3 regions of the Janthinobacterium sp. PLB04 genome follow, and region 1 is predicted to be linked to each of the others. Evidence: predicted binding sites of a transcription regulator. Region 1 holds the regulator's gene; each other region holds the start of a gene.
The links. Region 1 encodes FNR, which switches genes on or off when oxygen is low (the NO sensors DNR and NnrR bind a similar motif). Its sites were predicted from a motif close to TTGATNNNNATCAA; they were not measured.

Region 2: the regulator FNR is predicted to act here: its motif matches at 2,548-2,561, upstream of LSO07_RS07140 (glycine-rich domain-containing protein).
Region 3: the regulator FNR is predicted to act here: its motif matches at 3,389-3,402, upstream of LSO07_RS09540 (DUF3079 domain-containing protein).

What each region holds. Positions count from the first base shown of each region.
Region 1 is NZ_CP088968.1:269,970-275,773, forward strand. Features, by position in the region: gene ccoP (cytochrome-c oxidase, cbb3-type subunit III) at 1-305, shown strand, start outside; gene ccoG (cytochrome c oxidase accessory protein CcoG) at 308-1,690, shown strand; gene LSO07_RS01080 (FixH family protein) at 1,793-2,317, shown strand; gene fnr (fumarate/nitrate reduction transcriptional regulator Fnr) at 2,455-3,213, opposite strand; gene LSO07_RS01090 (response regulator) at 3,463-5,804, shown strand, end outside.
Region 2 is NZ_CP088968.1:1,662,009-1,667,812, reverse strand. Features, by position in the region: gene LSO07_RS07150 (glutamine--tRNA ligase/YqeY domain fusion protein) at 1-427, shown strand, start outside; gene LSO07_RS07145 (CHASE domain-containing protein) at 629-2,488, shown strand; gene LSO07_RS07140 (glycine-rich domain-containing protein) at 2,679-3,425, shown strand; gene LSO07_RS07135 (hypothetical protein) at 3,513-3,752, opposite strand; gene LSO07_RS07130 (hypothetical protein) at 3,995-4,264, opposite strand; gene LSO07_RS07125 (hypothetical protein) at 4,469-4,729, opposite strand; gene LSO07_RS07120 (SDR family oxidoreductase) at 4,814-5,731, opposite strand; gene LSO07_RS07115 (CDP-6-deoxy-delta-3,4-glucoseen reductase) at 5,744-5,804, shown strand, end outside.
Region 3 is NZ_CP088968.1:2,159,672-2,165,475, forward strand. Features, by position in the region: gene LSO07_RS09515 (GFA family protein) at 277-609, shown strand; gene LSO07_RS09520 (hypothetical protein) at 1,134-1,517, opposite strand; gene LSO07_RS09525 (GNAT family N-acetyltransferase) at 1,839-2,300, shown strand; gene LSO07_RS09530 (GNAT family N-acetyltransferase) at 2,453-2,860, shown strand; gene LSO07_RS09535 (hypothetical protein) at 2,890-3,348, shown strand; gene LSO07_RS09540 (DUF3079 domain-containing protein) at 3,487-3,687, shown strand; gene LSO07_RS09545 (prolyl-tRNA synthetase associated domain-containing protein) at 3,752-4,246, shown strand; gene LSO07_RS09550 (MFS transporter) at 4,257-5,402, opposite strand; gene LSO07_RS09555 (TetR/AcrR family transcriptional regulator) at 5,639-5,804, shown strand, end outside.

The sequences.
Region 1 (5,804 bases):
ATTATGTGCTGAGCCTGTCCGGCTCGACCTCGGATCCCGTCAAGTCCGTGCTGGGCAAGGCCAAGTTTGGCGCCTGCATGGCCTGTCATGGCGCCGATGCCAAGGGTAACCAGATGCTCGGCGCGCCGAACCTGACGGACAAGACCTGGCTGTACGGCGGCAGCGCCGATACCATCATGGAAACCGTACGCAAGGGACGCAGCAGCACCATGCCGGCCTTCAGCGATTTCCTCGGCGAATCCAAGGTACACGTGCTGTCGGCGTATGTCTGGAGCCTGTCGAATCCGCAGGCACCCGCAAAGTAAAAATGGAACCTCAAGTCATCAAGATGTATGCGGCCCGCGAGCAAATCTACCCTCGCGAGGCCAAAGGACGCTACGCTACCTGGCGATGGGTATGCGTATGGCTTACCCAGCTGGCGTTCTACGGCTTGCCGTGGTTGACCTGGAATGGCAGGCAAGCCCTGCTGTTCGATTTGACCACGCGCAAGTTCTACATTTTCGGCGTCGTGCTGTGGCCCCAGGATTTCATCTATCTGGCGGCCCTGCTGATCATCTGTGCGTATTTGTTGTTCCTCGTCACGGCCATTGCCGGGCGGGTGTGGTGCGGGTTCTCCTGCCCGCAAACGGTATACACGGAAATTTTCCTGTGGGTCGAACGCCGCATCGAGGGCACGCGCAGCGCGCGCATGGCCCTCGACAAGCAGGGCCCCTCCGTGCGCAAGGCCTTCAAGAAAACGGCCAAGCACCTGGTATGGGGCGCCATCGCCCTGTGGACGGGCTTTACCTTTGTCGGCTACTTCACGCCGATCAAGGAACTGGCGCAGTCGGTGACCACCCTCAATTTCGGCCCCTGGGAATGGTTCTGGGTCTTGTTCTACAGCCTTGCAACCTACGGCAACGCGGGCTGGCTGCGCGAGCAGGTGTGCAAATACATGTGCCCGTACGCGCGCTTCCAGAGCGCCATGTTCGACCAGGACACGCTGATCATCACCTACGATGCCAAGCGCGGCGAACCGCGTGGCGCCATGAGCAAGAAGGCCGGCAACAACGACAAGCTGGGCGATTGCATCGACTGCACCCTGTGCGTGCAGGTGTGTCCGACCGGCATCGATATCCGCAACGGCCTGCAGTATGAATGCATCGGCTGCGCCGCCTGCGTCGATGCCTGCAACAGCGTGATGGACAAGGTCGAGCGGCCGCGTGGCCTGATACGCTACAGCACCGACCATGCGATGGAAAACAACTTCAATTCGAAGCAGATACGCCAGCGCGCCATGCGCCCGCGCGTCTTGATCTACACTTCCATCCTGGCCCTGATCATCATCGCCGTGTGTACCTCGCTGGCCCTGCGCACGCCCCTGAAAATGGACGTGATCCGCGATCGCGGTTCGATGGGGCGCGAAGTGGAGGACGGCATGATCGAAAACGTCTACCGCCTGCAGATCATGAATACGTCCGAGCAAAGCCAGCATTTTAAAATCAGCGCTTCCGGCTTGCCGGGCCTGACCTTGCTGACGCGCGAAGAAGTGACCTTGCAGCCGACGGAAACGCTGGGCTGGCCGATCCGCCTGCGCGTGCCGCACGGCGTCGGCGAGAAGGGCTCGAACAAGATTGCGATCGAATTGCAATCGCTGGACGATCCATCGCTGCATGTGCGTGAAAGCGCGGTATTCATCGTGCCACGTTAACAAGGAAAGGCGGACGGGGACCGGGTGCCCTCGCCGCCGCCACGAAGTTGCAGGAAGGCCGGTCCCCATGCGGGGGCTGGCTGATCAAACAGGAGAAATATCATGTCCGACAGTCTGAAACTGCAAGCACCCGTTGCACCGTGGTACAAGCATCGCTGGCCATGGCTGCTGATGATCGGTCCCGGCCTGTCCGTGGTCGTCGGCAGCTTCATGGGCTATATCGCGTTTACGCAGCCCGATGCGCTGGTGGTGGGCGATTATTACAAGCAGGGCAAGGCGATCAACCAGGATTTGAAGCGCGACACGATCGCCAGCGACCTGGCCATGGATACGCGCCTGTCATATGACGTGGCTGCAGCGCGCCTCAGTGGTTCCGTGCACAGCTTCGGCAAGGCCTATCAGGCGCCGCTGCAGCTGCACCTGGCGCATGCGACCCTGCCCGAAAAGGATATCAAGCTGCTGGTGCAGCCCGATGCGGCCGGCAATTTTTCCGTAGCACTGCCGATGCTCGAGCGCAGCCGCTGGCAAGTGCTGGTGGAAAACGACAAACGCGAGTGGCGCCTGTCCGGCATCTGGACCTGGCCCCTGCAACGCAGCATCGCGCTGCACGCGGATGAAGAGCTTTAACGTACAGCGCCGGGAAAACCGTCGCGAGCGGCAGTGATTTGTGGTTGAGAAGCGCAGCTGTGCTATGCACGGGCGCGCCGATCCAGCGAGCATCGCAGGCCGCAAAGCGCGACGCGCAGCAGGTTTTGACGGTGCTGTTACTTGCAGGTGTCCGTACCGGCCGTAATGGCTTTCAACTTGGCCGGCTGCAGGATTTCGATCTCGCGGTTCGAGACGCGCAGCCAGCCTTCCTTCTTGAATTTCGACAATAAGCGGCTGACGCTTTCGATGGTCAGACCCAGGTAGTTGCCGATTTCCTCGCGCGACATGCGCAGCTGGAAATTGCTGCCCGAATAGCCGCGTGCTTCATAGCGCGATGCCAGGTTGACGATGAAGGCGGCAAAACGCTGGGTCGCCTGCATATTGCCCAGCAATAGCATGACGCTTTGCTCGCGCGTGATTTCCTGGCTCATCATGCGGTGGAAATGACGCAGCAGGGTCGGCATATTGCCCAGCAATTGTTCCAGGCTGGAAAACGGAATTTCACACACTTCGCTGTCTTCCAGCGCCACGGCATTACAGTGGTGGCGGTCGGCGCTGATGGCATCCATGCCCAGCAGTTCACCGGCCATCTGGAAACCCGTCACCTGCTCTTCGCCACCCGGATTGATCTGGTAGGTCTTGAAGTGCCCCAGGCGGATCGCGTACAGGTTCTGGAACGAGTCGCCGATGCGGAACAGCGAGGCCCCACGCACGATCTTGCGGCGGCGGCCGATGATCTGGTCCAGCCTATCCATGTCGCCCACATCAAGGCCCATCGGCAGGCACAATTGATGCATGCTGCAGGTCGAGCATCGTGCACGCAACGCCTCCACGTTCACGGTGGGCAAGGTGGGAGTGAGTAGCGCTTCAGTCATGTCGGTACCTTTTAGAAAATGCAACAACAAGTTTACTGCATACAGCTGCATACAGGGTTGCCGTATGCCAATTTCACCGTAAATTCGGCGAATAAACGACGTCCAGCCTTTAATTATATGGCAACATCGTCAAAAGCCCATACGGGGCGGGCAATTTGCGCGGCGGCGCTTGCCAAGCTGGGGTATTGATAGGAAAATTCCTGACAGCATTATCTGCCGCCTGTGCCGCCCGGCACTGAAAAGGAAATCATGAAGCCTCTCGGCATTAAAGCAAAAGTCGCGCTGGCCACCAGCCTGACCTCGATCGCCATGATCGCGCTGGTCACCATGATCCAGGTGCAGCACATGCGCGACGACTTCACCCGAGTACTGCTGAGCCAGCAGTCATCCCTGATCAGCCGCACCGCTGCCGAGCTCGACGACAAGCTGGGCATGCTGCTGCAGATTGTCACCCTGACGGCCAGGCAGCAGCCGCCGGAACTGATCGCCCAGCCCGCCAAACTGCGCGAATACTATGCGCGCCGCTCGATGCTGGTGCTGTTCGACGACGTGCTGGTGCTCGATGCGCATGGCGCCATCGTGGCCGACATGCCGGAAGTGGCGGGGCGCGCCGGCATCAACGTCGCCGAGCGCGAGTATTTCCAGACCGTCCTGCGCACGCGCCAGCCCATGATTACCGAGCCGATGCTGGGCAAGTCGAGCGGCATGCCCATCGTGCAGATGGTGGCGCCCGTGCTGGCCGCCGATGGCCAGGTGGCCGGCGTGGTGATCGGCGTGCTGCGCCTGTACAAGGACAATCTGCTGGGCCGCCTGCGCTCGGAAAAGATCGGCAAGAGCGGCTATTACTTCATCCTCACGCGCGGCGCCGTGCCGCGCTATGTGCTGCACCCCGATACCAGCCGTTTGCTGCAGCCGCGCAAGCCGAACGCCAACCTGACGACCACCCAGCTGCTGAAGGAGGATGGCGAAGGCAGCATGGTCAGCACCAACAGCCGCGGCATCACGGCCGTCAACAGCTTCAAGCGCCTGAAATCCGTGAACTGGCTGCTGGCCGCCTCGCTGCCCGTCGAGGATGCCTTCGAACCGTTCGATGGCGTACTGTACCGGCTGGTGCTGTGGAGCATCCTCGCTTCGCTGCTGGCCGCCTTTGTTCTGGGCTTGGTCACCGTACGCCTGCTGTCGCCGCTGGTGCGCCTGCGCGACACCCTGCTGGCCCTGCGCACCAGCGGCAGCCGTTTCACCCCCGTGCCGGTACAGCAGCGCGACGAGATCGGCGAACTGACGGAAGCGTTCAATGGCCTGATGAGCGAACGCGACCGCCTGCAGCAGGAACTCGAAGCGCGCGCGGCGGAGCTGGAGCAGGAACGCGACCGGGCCGAGGCGGCCAACCGCGCAAAGAGCGATTTCGTGGCCAACATGAGCCATGAAATCCGCACGCCCCTCAATGCCGTGCTGGGCATGGTGTATTTGCTGGGCAATACCAGGCTCGACACGGAACAGCGCAAGTACCTGACCATGGTCAGAGTGGCGGGCCAGTCGCTGCTGGGCATCCTCAACGATGTACTCGACTATTCGAAGATCGAGGCGCGCCGCATGGAATTGTCACCCGTCGAATTCGACCTCGACGAAGTCATGAATACCCTGGCCACGACGATGACGATGAATGCGGGCGAAAAGGAACTGGAACTGGCCATCGCCGTCGAGCCCGACGTGCCGCGGCGCCTCGTGGGCGACGCCCAGCGCCTGCAGCAAATTCTCGTCAACCTGGCCGGCAACGCCATCAAGTTTACCGAGAGCGGCGAAGTGGTGGTGGCCGTCAGCCTGGCCGAGAGCGAAAACGGGCGCGCCTGGCTGCGCTTCGAAGTGCGCGACACGGGCATCGGCATGACGGAACTGCAGCAACAGCAGCTGTTTGCCGCGTTTTCGCAGGGCGACCAGAGCATCACGCGGCGCTTCGGCGGCACGGGCCTGGGCCTGGCCATCAGCAAGCAGCTGATCCACATGATGGGCGGCGACATCGCCGTCGCCAGCAGCGAAGGCAAGGGCAGCCGCTTCTGGTTCAGCGTGCCCTTCGAGATGCTGGCGCAGCCGGCCGAAACGCGGCGCACGCCGGCCCTGGGCCAGCTGCGCCTGCTGGTGGCCGACGACAACCGCACCACGCGCGAACTGATCGTCAAGCTGATCGAGGCGTGGGGCTGGCTGGCCGACGAAGTGGACTCCGGCTTTGCCGCCATCGAACTGTACCGCGAACGCCTGGCGCAGCAGCAGCCGTATGACGTGGTGCTGGCCGACTGGCACATGCCCGTGATGGACGGACTGGCCACGGCCAAGGCCATCCGCCAGGCGGCCAGCGGCCAGCGCCAGCCCATCGTGGTGATGGTCAACGCCTTCGCCCGCAACCACCTGGAGGAAATCTCCAGCGCGGCCGAGGCCGATGTCGTGCTGATGAAGCCGATCACGGGCTCCAGCCTGTTCGATGCCCTGCACCAGGCGCTGATCGCCAAGAATGACGGCGGCGAGCAGCGCATCCTGCACCAGCCGCTGGGCACGGAACTGGCCGGCGTGCATTTCCTGCTGGTGGAAGACAATCA
Region 2 (5,804 bases), 1.4 Mb from region 1:
CGGCTACGTGATCGAGTGCACGGGCTTTGACAAGGATGCGGACGGCAAGGTCATCGCCGTGCATTGCACCTATTTCCCGGACAGCAAGTCGGGCACGGAAGGCAGCGCCAACTACAAGGTCAAGGGCAATATGCACTGGGTCAGCGCGCCGACGGCCATTCCCGCCGAAGTGCGCCTGTACGACCGCCTGTTTACGGACCCGCAGCCGGACGCGGGCGGCAAGGACTTCAAGCTGGCCTTGAATCCGCTGGCCAAGGAAGTGGTGCAAGCGTGGCTGGAACCGGGCGCGGAACTGGCCCAGCCGGAACAGCGCTTCCAGTTCGAGCGCCACGGCTACTTTGCGGCCGACCGGGTCGACAGCCAGCCTGGCAAGCCCGTCTTCAACCGCATCGTCACCCTGAAAGACAGCTGGCAGCCCGCCAAGTAAGGCGCCGGGACGACCCACAAAAAAACCGCTGCGGCGGTTTTTTTTCGTTTCAACGGGAAATATTGCCTGTTGACTATAATAACGATAATTTTGTATATTAGGCAGCTATTGAGCAATTTGCAATTTTAATAGTGCTTGTACAACCTAGCCTAGCCTCCGCCACCAGGCGGCACCCGATTCCTCTTCCTGATGCGGATGGCAATGCCTTCTACTGCCGGCGAACACCCCTTAGCTGCTGAAAAAAGACCGCTGTGGCTGTTCGGCTTTGTCGTGTCGACGATGGTGGGCCTGCTGTTCTACATGGCCGCTTCGCTGTCGATCGAAAGCGATGCCAGCGAAGAATTCAACAATCTGGCGCACAACACCCAGAAAAACATCGAATCGCGCACCAAGTCGTATGCCAACCTGCTGCGCGGCACGGCCAGCCTGTTCCAGGCCAACGAACACGTGAGCCGCGAGCAATTCCACCGCTACGTGGCTAACATCGCCCTGCAACAGAACTACCCGGGCGTGATGAACCTCAATTACAGCCAGGAACTCGACGAGACGCAGCGCGCCGCCTACGAAGCGGCCATAAGGCGCGACTATCCGCCCGGGCGCGACGGCTATCCGGCGTTTGCCATCCACCCGCCCGGCCCGCGCGCCCAGTATTCCGTGCTCGTATACATCGAGCCGATCGCCAGCGCCCCAGAAAAGTATGGCCATGACATCGCCTCGCGCCCCCAGATCGCGGAAGCGCTGGCGGAGTCGCGCGATTCCGGCCGCATCAGCAATTCCGGCGTGCCCGTGCCGATGGACGGCCGTCCCCAGCTGACGGGCATGGCCATGCGCCTGCCCGTGTACCGCTTCGGCATGCCGGTCGATACGGTGGAACAGCGGCGCGCGGCTTACCAGGGTTCCGTCGGCATCGGCTACGACCTGGTGACGATGATGCGCAGCGCGCTGGCCGACATGCCGGTACGCAACGTCCGCCTGACCCTGTTCGATATCGGCCCGCAGGCGCTGCAACAGCGGGAGGTGCCGCTGCAGTTGCCGCACGACATGCGCCCCATCTTCGACAGCACGGCGGCGGGCATGCATGCGCCATGGTGGCAGCTCGGCAGTTCGGGCCGCTACCTGAGCAGCACGCTGCTGATCGAGCACAATGGCCGCGCCTGGCAAGCGCTGTTCAGCGTGCGCAAGAGCGACCTGTATTCGCGCTTCGACGCCTTCCTGCCGTGGCTGGCTCTGCTGATCGGCTTTGCCAGCACCATGCTGCTGTATGTGCTGTTCCACACCCTGGCGTCGTCGCGCCGGCGCGCCATCCAGATGGCGACAGGCATGACGGAGGAATTGCGCGCCAGCCAGATCCGCCTGCAGCTGTCGCACCAGAAACTGCGCCGCCTGGCGGCTCACGCCGACCAGATCAAGGAAGAAGAGCGCAAGCGCATCGCGCGCGAAATCCACGACGACCTGGGGCAGAACCTGCTGGTGCTGCGCATCGACGCCGACATGCTGGCCTCGCGCACGCAGCGCCGCCACCCGCGCCTGAACGCCCGCGCCCGCTCAACCCTGGAGCAGATCGACGCCACCATCAAGAGCGTGCGGCAGATCATCAACGACTTGCGCCCTACCGTGCTGGACCTGGGCGTGAATGCGGCCGTCGAATGGCAAGTGGCGCAATTTCGCCAGCGCACGGGCATCGCCTGCGAAGTGAGCGAAAGCCATGACGACATTTGCCTCAGCGACCAATGCGCGACGGCCCTGTTCCGCATCCTGCAAGAGTCGCTCAGCAATATTTCCCAGCATGCGAATGCCAGCCGCGTCCAAGTCAAATTGGAAAAGTGCCGCGATACGGTGTCGATGAGCATCAGCGACAACGGCGTGGGCGCGGCCATCGACGGGCGCAACAAGCTGGGCTCGTTTGGCCTGGTGGGCATCGAAGAACGTATAAAGTTGCTGGGCGGCACTTTCTACATTGAAAGCAGCCCCGGCGCCGGCATGAGCGTGCATGTCAGCGTACCGCTGGGCGCGGACGCCACCGCGTTTCCCTACCAGGAAGAAAGCCGGGCCAGCAGCTGAGCGGCGCGCGTTCCGCATGAAACAAGCTCAGCTTGCGTATTTTGTAATTAGATGCAATATTGATGTAGAACAACTTAGCGCCTGCCCGCCATCGGCCAGGCATTCCCCCGACTACTTGCCAGGAGTACACAGCCACCGCTTTCCCTTGTTTTACCGCAGTTCCCACAACGCTCTTTACCAAAGGACATTCATGGATACGAACGACAGTTTCAAGGCAATTGCCGATTTGAATTTGGACGCGATCAAGGTCAAGCTGATGCACCGGGAGTCAGGCGAAGGATGGAGCCTCGAGAAGGCCAATGCGGTGGAATTCGAATACCGCCGCTTCCTGATCCTGATGAAACAGTTTCCGCAGGAAGAAACGGCGCCGCTGATGGACGTCGATACCTTCTGGCACTACCACATCCTCGATACCCTCAAATATGCGGCGGATTGCGAACAGGTGTTCGGCTACTTCCTGCATCACTTCCCATACATCGGCTTGCGCGGCGAAGACGACGAAGCGGCGCACCACCGCGTGGGCGAACGCATGAAGCAGTTGTACGAGCAGACATTCGGGGAAGATTATCTCCGCGCGGAGACGGCGTATTCGGGACGCGCCGTGCAGGCGGCATTTTCCAGTGCGGCAGTACAGGCGACGGCATTTTCCAGCGCGGCCGTGCAGGCGACGGCGTATTCGGGGCGCGCCGTACAAACGGCGTTTTCCAGTGCCGCGGTACAGGCAACGGCGTATTCTGGCCGGGCCGTGCAGACGGCGTTTTCCAGTGCTGCGGTGCAAGCGACCGCGTATTCGGGCCGCGCCACCGGTGCTGCCCAGACCGCATTTTCCAGCGCGCCCGGCAAAGTGGCCGCAGCGCTGGTCGAGTCATCCCCGACTGGTCTGGAAACAGGGCGCTTCTATACGGATCGTCCGACGCTGAGCCCGGACACGCAATAGAAAACGGGAAGGCAGGTATGGCTGCCGCACGCGGCAAGCTTGACTAACGCAGACGGCACCTCTCAGTTTGCCGTCTGTCAGGCGCTCTTAGGCAGCCATCAACTCGCGCAGTTCACGGATGCTGAAATCGCTGATTTCATGCATGCGGATGAGGATCGTGGCGCCGATCGGCAAGGTGTTGTGACGAATCTTGCTGATGACCGGTGGCGCCACTTCCAGTGCTCGCGACAGGGCGGCATCGTTCTTCAGTTGCAGCTTGTCGATGATCGCATCGAGGACGCGATTCGGGTTGTAGGTAGGCAAAGAGGTAATTTGTTTGAGAGACATGATCGAAAATCCGTACTTGTTGTATTAAGGCAAAAAGAAACCGAATGTCTCTTCTGCAATAATTCAGGGTAAACACACTAAAAAGCGCCATCACTTATGCGGCTTTTACGCCGCAAACAATATAATACACGCTATTGTTGATTTTTGCGTAACTTAAAGCAAAATTGTGATAATTGAAGAGAATTGACGCACTTGGAATGTGCTAGAGGATAACTCAAATTGGAAAAATTTGCTGCACGTCATCAATTTTTACGATGAGCAACACCGCTATGCATGAGCCAGGCTATGGCCATGAGGGTGCTCAGGCGGGCCATTTCCGCTGATAAATGCCAGCCTTGCGCAGCCACGCCGGCCGGGGTGGCAAGCGGGCAAGTGCCCGGAATGGCATCCACGCGGCACCAGGCCAGTTGCCGGCGGATTTCATCGGGCGGCGGCGGCGGCTGCAGCGCGCGTTCGCGCCGGCGCATATAGGCGCGCACCTGTTCCTTGCTGGGGTGACTCGTAGCTCGCATGGCTCGCTCCTGCTGACGGGAAACAACGCCACGCTCATTGTAGATGCCGAGCCCGCCACAAGAGCCCGGACGCGTGACGACATTGCTCACCATATCGCCAGCGTGCCATGGCACGTTTGCGCTGCATCAAATGGCCGGCCCCGGCATTGCGCCGAAGCCCATGTTGCCCCACGGCCTGGCGGCCAGAGGCCCGGTGATCCGTTCTTATTTCTTTTGCTGGCGCACGCGCTGCTGCTGTTTTTCCTGCGTTTGCTGGCGATTCTGCTTGCGCTCGAACAAGGTGACCGCATCCTTCTTGGCTTGTTCGGCGGTACGCATTTCTTCATGGGCATCGTGCGGGACAAAAAATTCGGCGTCCTGCGCCGCCACGACCAGCTTGATGGCGGCGTCGTCGTCGAGGTCATACAGTTCCGTCAGGACAGTGGTGACCTCGTCCAGGTATTCTTCGTAAGTGAGGGTGCTCATGCGGTATTCCTTAAGTGAATGGCGCACCGCCGGAACGGCGCGCTGCGCGCCGGCCCAGGAAAAGTGCGCAGATAACCGGCCATTTTACCCGATGCCGGCCCCGTCGGCAGACAGCGGCCGCAAGGCATCGGCCACGCGCGCGTAGCGCAGGCGCACGCCCAGCTCGCGCTTGATGCGCGTATTGTGCAGGCGGCGCGATTCGGACATGAATGACAGCAGCATCGGCGTGACCACCTGCTGCAGTTCTGCGCGCGGCAGACGCGGCGGGCGCGGCAAGCCGAACGTGTCGGCCACGGCATCGAAATACTCCGCCATTTTGAGTTCGCTGTCATCGCTGGCGTGGTACACGCGCCCCGGCTTGCCCCGCCACAAGGCCCGTTCGATGATGCGCGCCAGGTCATCGGCATGGATATGGTTGGTGTATACATCGTCATCCGCGGCCAGGGCTGGCGTGCCCTCGCGCAGGCGCTTCAGCGGCAGGCGGTCATCCGCATAGATGCCGGGCACGCGCAGGATGGCCACGCTGGCGCGGCGGCGCACGCCCCAGCCGCGCAAGACCTGCTCGGCATCCACGCGCCGCTTCGCGCGCGCATTCGCCGGCGCCGTCGGCCGCGTCTCATCGACCCAGGCGCCGCCGCAATCGCCATACACGCCGCTGGTACTCACATACACCATGCGTGCGTGCTCGGGTAAAATGGCGGCCAGATTGCGCGTGCGCCGGTCCAGCAAGCCCGACGACCGGGGCGGCGCCAGGTGCACGATCATCGTCGCCAGCCCCGCCAGCCGTTTCAGGCTGGCGCGCTCGTCGAGGTTGGCCACGATGGGCACGGCGCCGGCCGCCCGCAGCTGCGCGCAGCGCGCCGGCTGGCTGGTGACGGCAAAGACGCGAAAGCGCGTACGCAGCAAGGGCAGCAACCGCATGCCGACGTCGCCGCAGCCCAGGATCAGCAGGCGCGGCAAGCCTGACGGCTTGCGCAAAGAGTGCATTAACATATTTTTCATCTCAAGGATTGTATGACTTTTCAAGTTACTGTTCAGCCCAGCGGCCACCAGTTCAGCTGCGAAGCGGACGAAA
Region 3 (5,804 bases), 1.9 Mb from region 1:
CAGGATAGATCCACAGCTACCGTTCGCAAACTTTACGCAGAGCTCTAATCAGTTTTCGACTGAACAAGCTTTCACGGCACTCAACGCATCAGTCTGTGCCTGAATGGCAGAGCTGCCCCTTCCTCGCTTCGGTCCTGAAAAATTTCCCCATATGTAACTTGCCTGTCCAAAAGTACTGTGTAAAAATACAGTATCAACTTTCAAAAAGGACATCTCATGATCAGAGGCAGTTGCTGCTGTGGCTCAGTAAAGTTTGAACTGGCGTCGCCCCCGGGCATGATGGGCATGTGTCACTGTTCTCGTTGTCGGAAGGCCGGCGCGAGTGCCTTGGCCTTCGTTGATAAGAATTCATTTACCTTGCTGGAGGGGCGAGAATTTATTCAGCGATATGAGCCAGAGACTCCCTTTAAATATGCAAGAACTTTTTGTAGACACTGTGGGACTTCTTTGGGGGAAATTGACTCAGAAAATGATTCGTTTCCGATATCAGTTAACTGCCTGGATGATGACCCTGAGGTCAGCATACAATTTCATGTTTATGTCGGCTCCAAGCCCGCATGGTATGAAATTTGTGATAATGCAAAACAGTTTCAAGAAAGTCCTGCATAATAAAAAAGCCAGTCATTTGACTGGCTTTTTTATCGCACAAAATGTTGGGCAATGAATTAAGAAGATGGCGTTTCTTGGCTACGCAAGGAATTTATTTAGTTTCCCCAAGGATCAGTATACGGATCGCCTGAGCGGCAAGATTCGCGTGTTTGCTCCAATTTGTAAGAGGTCGACTGCCCCCACAGGACAATGGTTCTTCCATTGCAATTGAATTGTCCTTCGCCCACTTGCTCGCTGTAGCTGGCATCGGAATAGTATGCGTATGAAATGGAGTACGCAGCTGCCGCATAAGCATAGGCTGAAAAAGCTAATAATCCTACGGAAAACGTTGCAAAAATCGACTTTTTAAATGGCATTGTAAACCCTTTTAAATTGATGCGGTCAATGTTCTAGTGTGAAACGAAGTCCTGATAAGTGTATGACTTTTCAGAAATGCAAATCGATACTACCCAAATGAAATATTTGGGTCAATGATTATTCTTTGGTCATTTTTTACGTCCGCGGCTCAAAATAAGCGGTGTCACTCAGGAGTTTCCTGGAATAACTGTGACGTGTTGTGGATCCTTGACGATTGGCACAAACACTTCCCATTTATGTTGTATCGTGGGCTTTATAGTCTTGGCGCAGCTCACCGCAACATTTGATCCAGACAGGCCACGGCTCTTCGGAACCCATTCCACACGCAACAATACCGCGCATTTCGTCACCAGAATCTTCCGGTTCGGCTCCAAGACCCGCCACCGTGTGCCGTTTTTGGAATTCTCTGCTGCCATGAACTTTACTGCAGCATCCCTGATCTCAAATAAGCCATGTATATCACCGCGTGTCCTGTCCTCGTCAAGCGTGGTCGCGCGCGCCGATGAGACGCCAGCAACAAGAAAAACGGCGGCGACAAAGGAAGCGTACATGCGTCTATTCAAACGTAACGGTGCCAACATATTTACAATCCTTGCCAAGTCTGTTCGATATCAGATAGAGATATGGAAGCTTCCACATTTCCAATGTCTGCATTGTCACACAAGCTGCCGACAGCCTGCTCGTTTGCTGGCAGTATTGCCTCACGCATGTTGACTCTGCCTTCACAGTCTTGCGAATGCAGGAAGGATGGAACTGCCCCGTCTACAGTCAACAATCCCGGCTCCAGCTTTTTTGTTCTCCACTGGTGAGTGTGTAGTTTTCGTGGCACGATGAGAGGTTCATCGGGTTCTCATTAAACTGACAAGACGCACATGGCTTTTACTTTTCACCCGCTCTCCGATATTGCCAATGAAGAATGGCTCGTTCTGTTGAATCACCCGGACGTCATCCGCCACATGCCGCTCGCCACCGAAAGCTGGGATGAGCACGCTGTGATGGAATGGGCGAAAGGCAAGGACGCGCAGTGGCAAGCAAATGGCTATGGGCCGTGGGCTATCCGGAGTGATGGCGCGTTTGCCGGCTGGGGCGGTTTTCAGAAGGAAGGGCGCGAAGCTGACCTGGCACTGGTATTGCTCCCCGCGTTCTGGGGACATGGTCCTGCGCTGGTTCGCCGGTTCATGCACCTCCGGCTGGAACTGGGTATTGGCCCGGTCAGTATCCTGCTGCCGCCCAGCCGCACTCGCGTCAAGGGGCTTGCAAGAATCGGCTTCGCATTGGATTGCGAAGTGGAGTATAAAGGACAATGTTTTTTAAAGTTCCGGGCAATTGACTGAAATACAGGTGCGTGGCGGGGACGGAAACAGCCCTCATTTCCCGCAACTGCCATACTATGAATACGCCGACATGAGCGATACTTGTCGAAACAGGCTGCGGCCATATCATGGGTACAGCACGCCCAAGCGCGCTTACCTCCACCTTTGAAACCATGAAAAACATTACCGTAGAATATCGTCACAATTTTCCCCTTGATCCGGTCGATGTCGTCCGGGTTTTCGATCAGTCCGGAATCAAGCGCCCCACCGACAATCTCCCGAGAATCGCGCGCATGTTCGCCGCACCTTGCCTCTTGCTGTCGGCTTGGGTGGATAATGAGCTGGTGGGATTGGCCCGCTCGCTGACCGATTATGCCTATTGCTGCTATCTGTCGGATCTGGCCGTCAACAAGGATTATCAGGGCCTGGGAATTGGCAAGGAACTTGTCAAGCGGACCCGGGCCGTCATCGGCGACGATGTGTCCTTGATACTGCTCTCCGCCCCGGACGCCATGTCTTACTATCCGACGCTCGGTTTTGAGCCTGCCGGCAATGCCTACGTCATTCGGCGCAAACATTGAGCGATCGCTTCCAGGAACTTCTGCGCCCTATGAAACGCATCTACATCCTTGCCGAAGCCCTGGCAAAAGATCCCGGCCGTGTTGCCAAAACCCAGGCCCTCACCCTTGACAGTGCCAGGCCCTACATGGGCCTGAAAGGCAGGCACGGCCTGTTCGCTTCCACAACATGGTGGAAAAGCATCGAGGCCAAGCGCCTCCAGACGCAAACCTTGACGGGCATCATCGAAAGAACGTATTTCGCGGGCCAGGACAGCCGCCGTGGCGATCAGGTCAACAGCGTTACCTTGCGCCTGGCGGATGGCTCGGCAGTGGACGAGAGCATCTACATGAACGACAAACAGGACATCAAGCTGTTCGTGCCTGGCGCCATGGTGACGATGGTCTACGTGCTCGATGAGCTCAAGGCACAGCCAGCCGTCGACGGCAGCATCCACTACGCGCGAACCGTGCTGGAAGTGGCCATCTCCGTTAGACAAGATAAAGAGTAAGGGGGCCGCGCCATGCCGATGCTCCACTATCTGCACAAGCTTGATATTGGACAAGTTTTTAGCTGAAATTGGTTTGACCGCCCACCGCGCCAGGTCTAGAGTCATCAACAAGACCCAACCGACCCCGGCGCCCACACCATGGCCAAGCCTTTTCCCTTGAATCCCAAGAACCCCGAACGCATCTGCTGGGGCTGCGACAAGTATTGTCCGCCGGACGCCATGCGCTGCGGCAATGGTTCCGAGCGCACGCAGCATCCGATCGAGCTGTTTGGCGAGGGCTGGAATGACTGGGGGCTGGCGGCGGCCGACAAGGACGACAAGGACGAGAACCCGCCCTGATGGCAAGCGCAGCACGCGGCGCGCCGCTACAATCTCTTCATCGCGTCCGAGCTGAGGAGTCTCCATGCAAGAAGCCCTGTCCCGCTGGCTGGCAAGCAGCGCCGGCGATTACACCCTGGCCGAACACCCGGCCGTCCACACCATCGACGAGGCGCTGATCCACGTGCCAGCCATGCCCGGCCTGATGGTGAAGAACCTGTTCGTGCGCGATGAAAAGGGCCGGCGGCATTATCTCGTCATCGTGCCTTTCGACAAGCGCATCGACTTGGCGGCGCTGGGGCGGCTGTTGCCGGCCAGTAAGCTGAGCATGGCTTCGCCTGAACGCTTGCTCCAGCATCTGGGCATCACGCCGGGGTCCGTCAGCCTGTTTGCGCTGATCCACGACAGCGCGCAGGCGGTGGAACTGGTGCTGGACCATGCCGTATGGGAAGCTGGTTCTGTGCAAGCCCATCCCTTGCGCAATACGGCCACGGTGGCGCTGTCGCATGCCACCCTGGTCGATTTCCTCGCCCATACTGGACACGTACCCCGCATTCTGAGCGTGCCGGCGGCTGATTAAACGCGTTGTATCAATGCCCGGCCACGGACGCGCCGCCGCTGCGCCGTCCCGGCCGGAAACCGTGCGCGCGGGCCGACCAGGCGACGAGGAGCGCCAGCACCAGCAAGCTGACCATGGCCCACGGGAAGGCGTCCGCGCCCCACGTTTCCAGCAGGGCGCCGCCCACCACGCCCGCAGCCGCAATCGCGCCATTCCACGCCACCACGTTCATCGATAGCGCCACGTCGGCGCCACTGCCTGCCGTGTCGGCCAGCGCCGTCTGCAACAGCGTTGCCGCGCCGCCAAAGGACAAGCCCCAGACGGCCATGCCCAGGTAGATGACAGCGGGAATGTGCGATGCGACGCCCAGCACGAGGGCCGTCGCGGCGAACACGGCCAGGCTGGCCAGCACGGTGGCGCGCAAGTGGCGCTCGACCAGCTTGCCCGTGATCCAGATGCCGGCCATGGCGGCGGCGCCGAAGACGAGCAGCACCAGGTCGACTCGCTCCGTCAATCCGGCCGGCGCCACGAATGGGGCGATGTAGGTGTAGAGAATATTGTGGGCCAACATCCAGGCGATGACGACAGCCAGCACGGGGCGCACGCCCGGCGTCGTGAAGACGCGGCGCAAGGGCAGGCGCTCATGGACGGACTGGCCCGGGTAGTCCGGCACCTTGGCCAGCACCCAGGCGATGAGGATCAATGTCAGTGCGGAAATGATCCAGAACGCGGCGCGCCAGCCGACGAGCGAACCGAGCAAGGTGCCCAGCGGCACGCCCAGGGACAGGGCGACCGGTGCGCCCACCATGGCCAGCGCCAAGGCGCGGCCTTGCTGGTGTGGCGCCACCATGCGCCGCGCATAGCCGGCCAGCAAGCTCCACGCCAGTCCGGCCGCCATGCCGGCAAAGAAGCGGGCCGCCAGGGTCAGCCAGTAGTGCGACGACAGGGCCGTGACGGTATTGAACACGAGAAAGCCGATGATGGTCAGCAATAGCACGTTGCGGCGGCGCCAGCCGCGCGTGGCGATGGTGAGTGGAATGGCTGCCAGCAGGGAGCCGAGGGCATAGGCCGTGACCATTTGCCCGGCCAGCGCGGCGCTGATGCCGAGTCCAGAGCTGATCTGCGGCAGCAAGCCGGCGGGCAAGGTTTCCGTGACGATGCAGATAAAACCCGTCATGGCCAGGGCCAGCAGGCCGGCGACGGGGAGGCGGTCGGCCAGCGCGGGGCTGGCTCCGGTGGTGATAGTGGCGAGATTCACGGCAAACATCCTTGTAAAGAGATCAGGCGCAGGAGCGCCCCTGACCGTCGTTGCGGTACATATGTATCGATCGGTATAAATATAGGTGATGACGTGCCGCGTTGTCAATGACTTCTGTATCGAGTAGTATGTAAGTAAATGAGGAGGAGCGAAGGATGGCGCAAATGGGACGGCCGCGCACGTTCGACCGGCAGGCAGCGGTCGAGCAGGCCATGTTTTTATTCTGGCAGCAGGGATATGAATCGACGTCCTTGAGCCAGCTCAAGGCGAGCCTGGGCGGCGGCATTTCCGCGCCCAGTTTTTATGCGGCGTTCGGTTCGA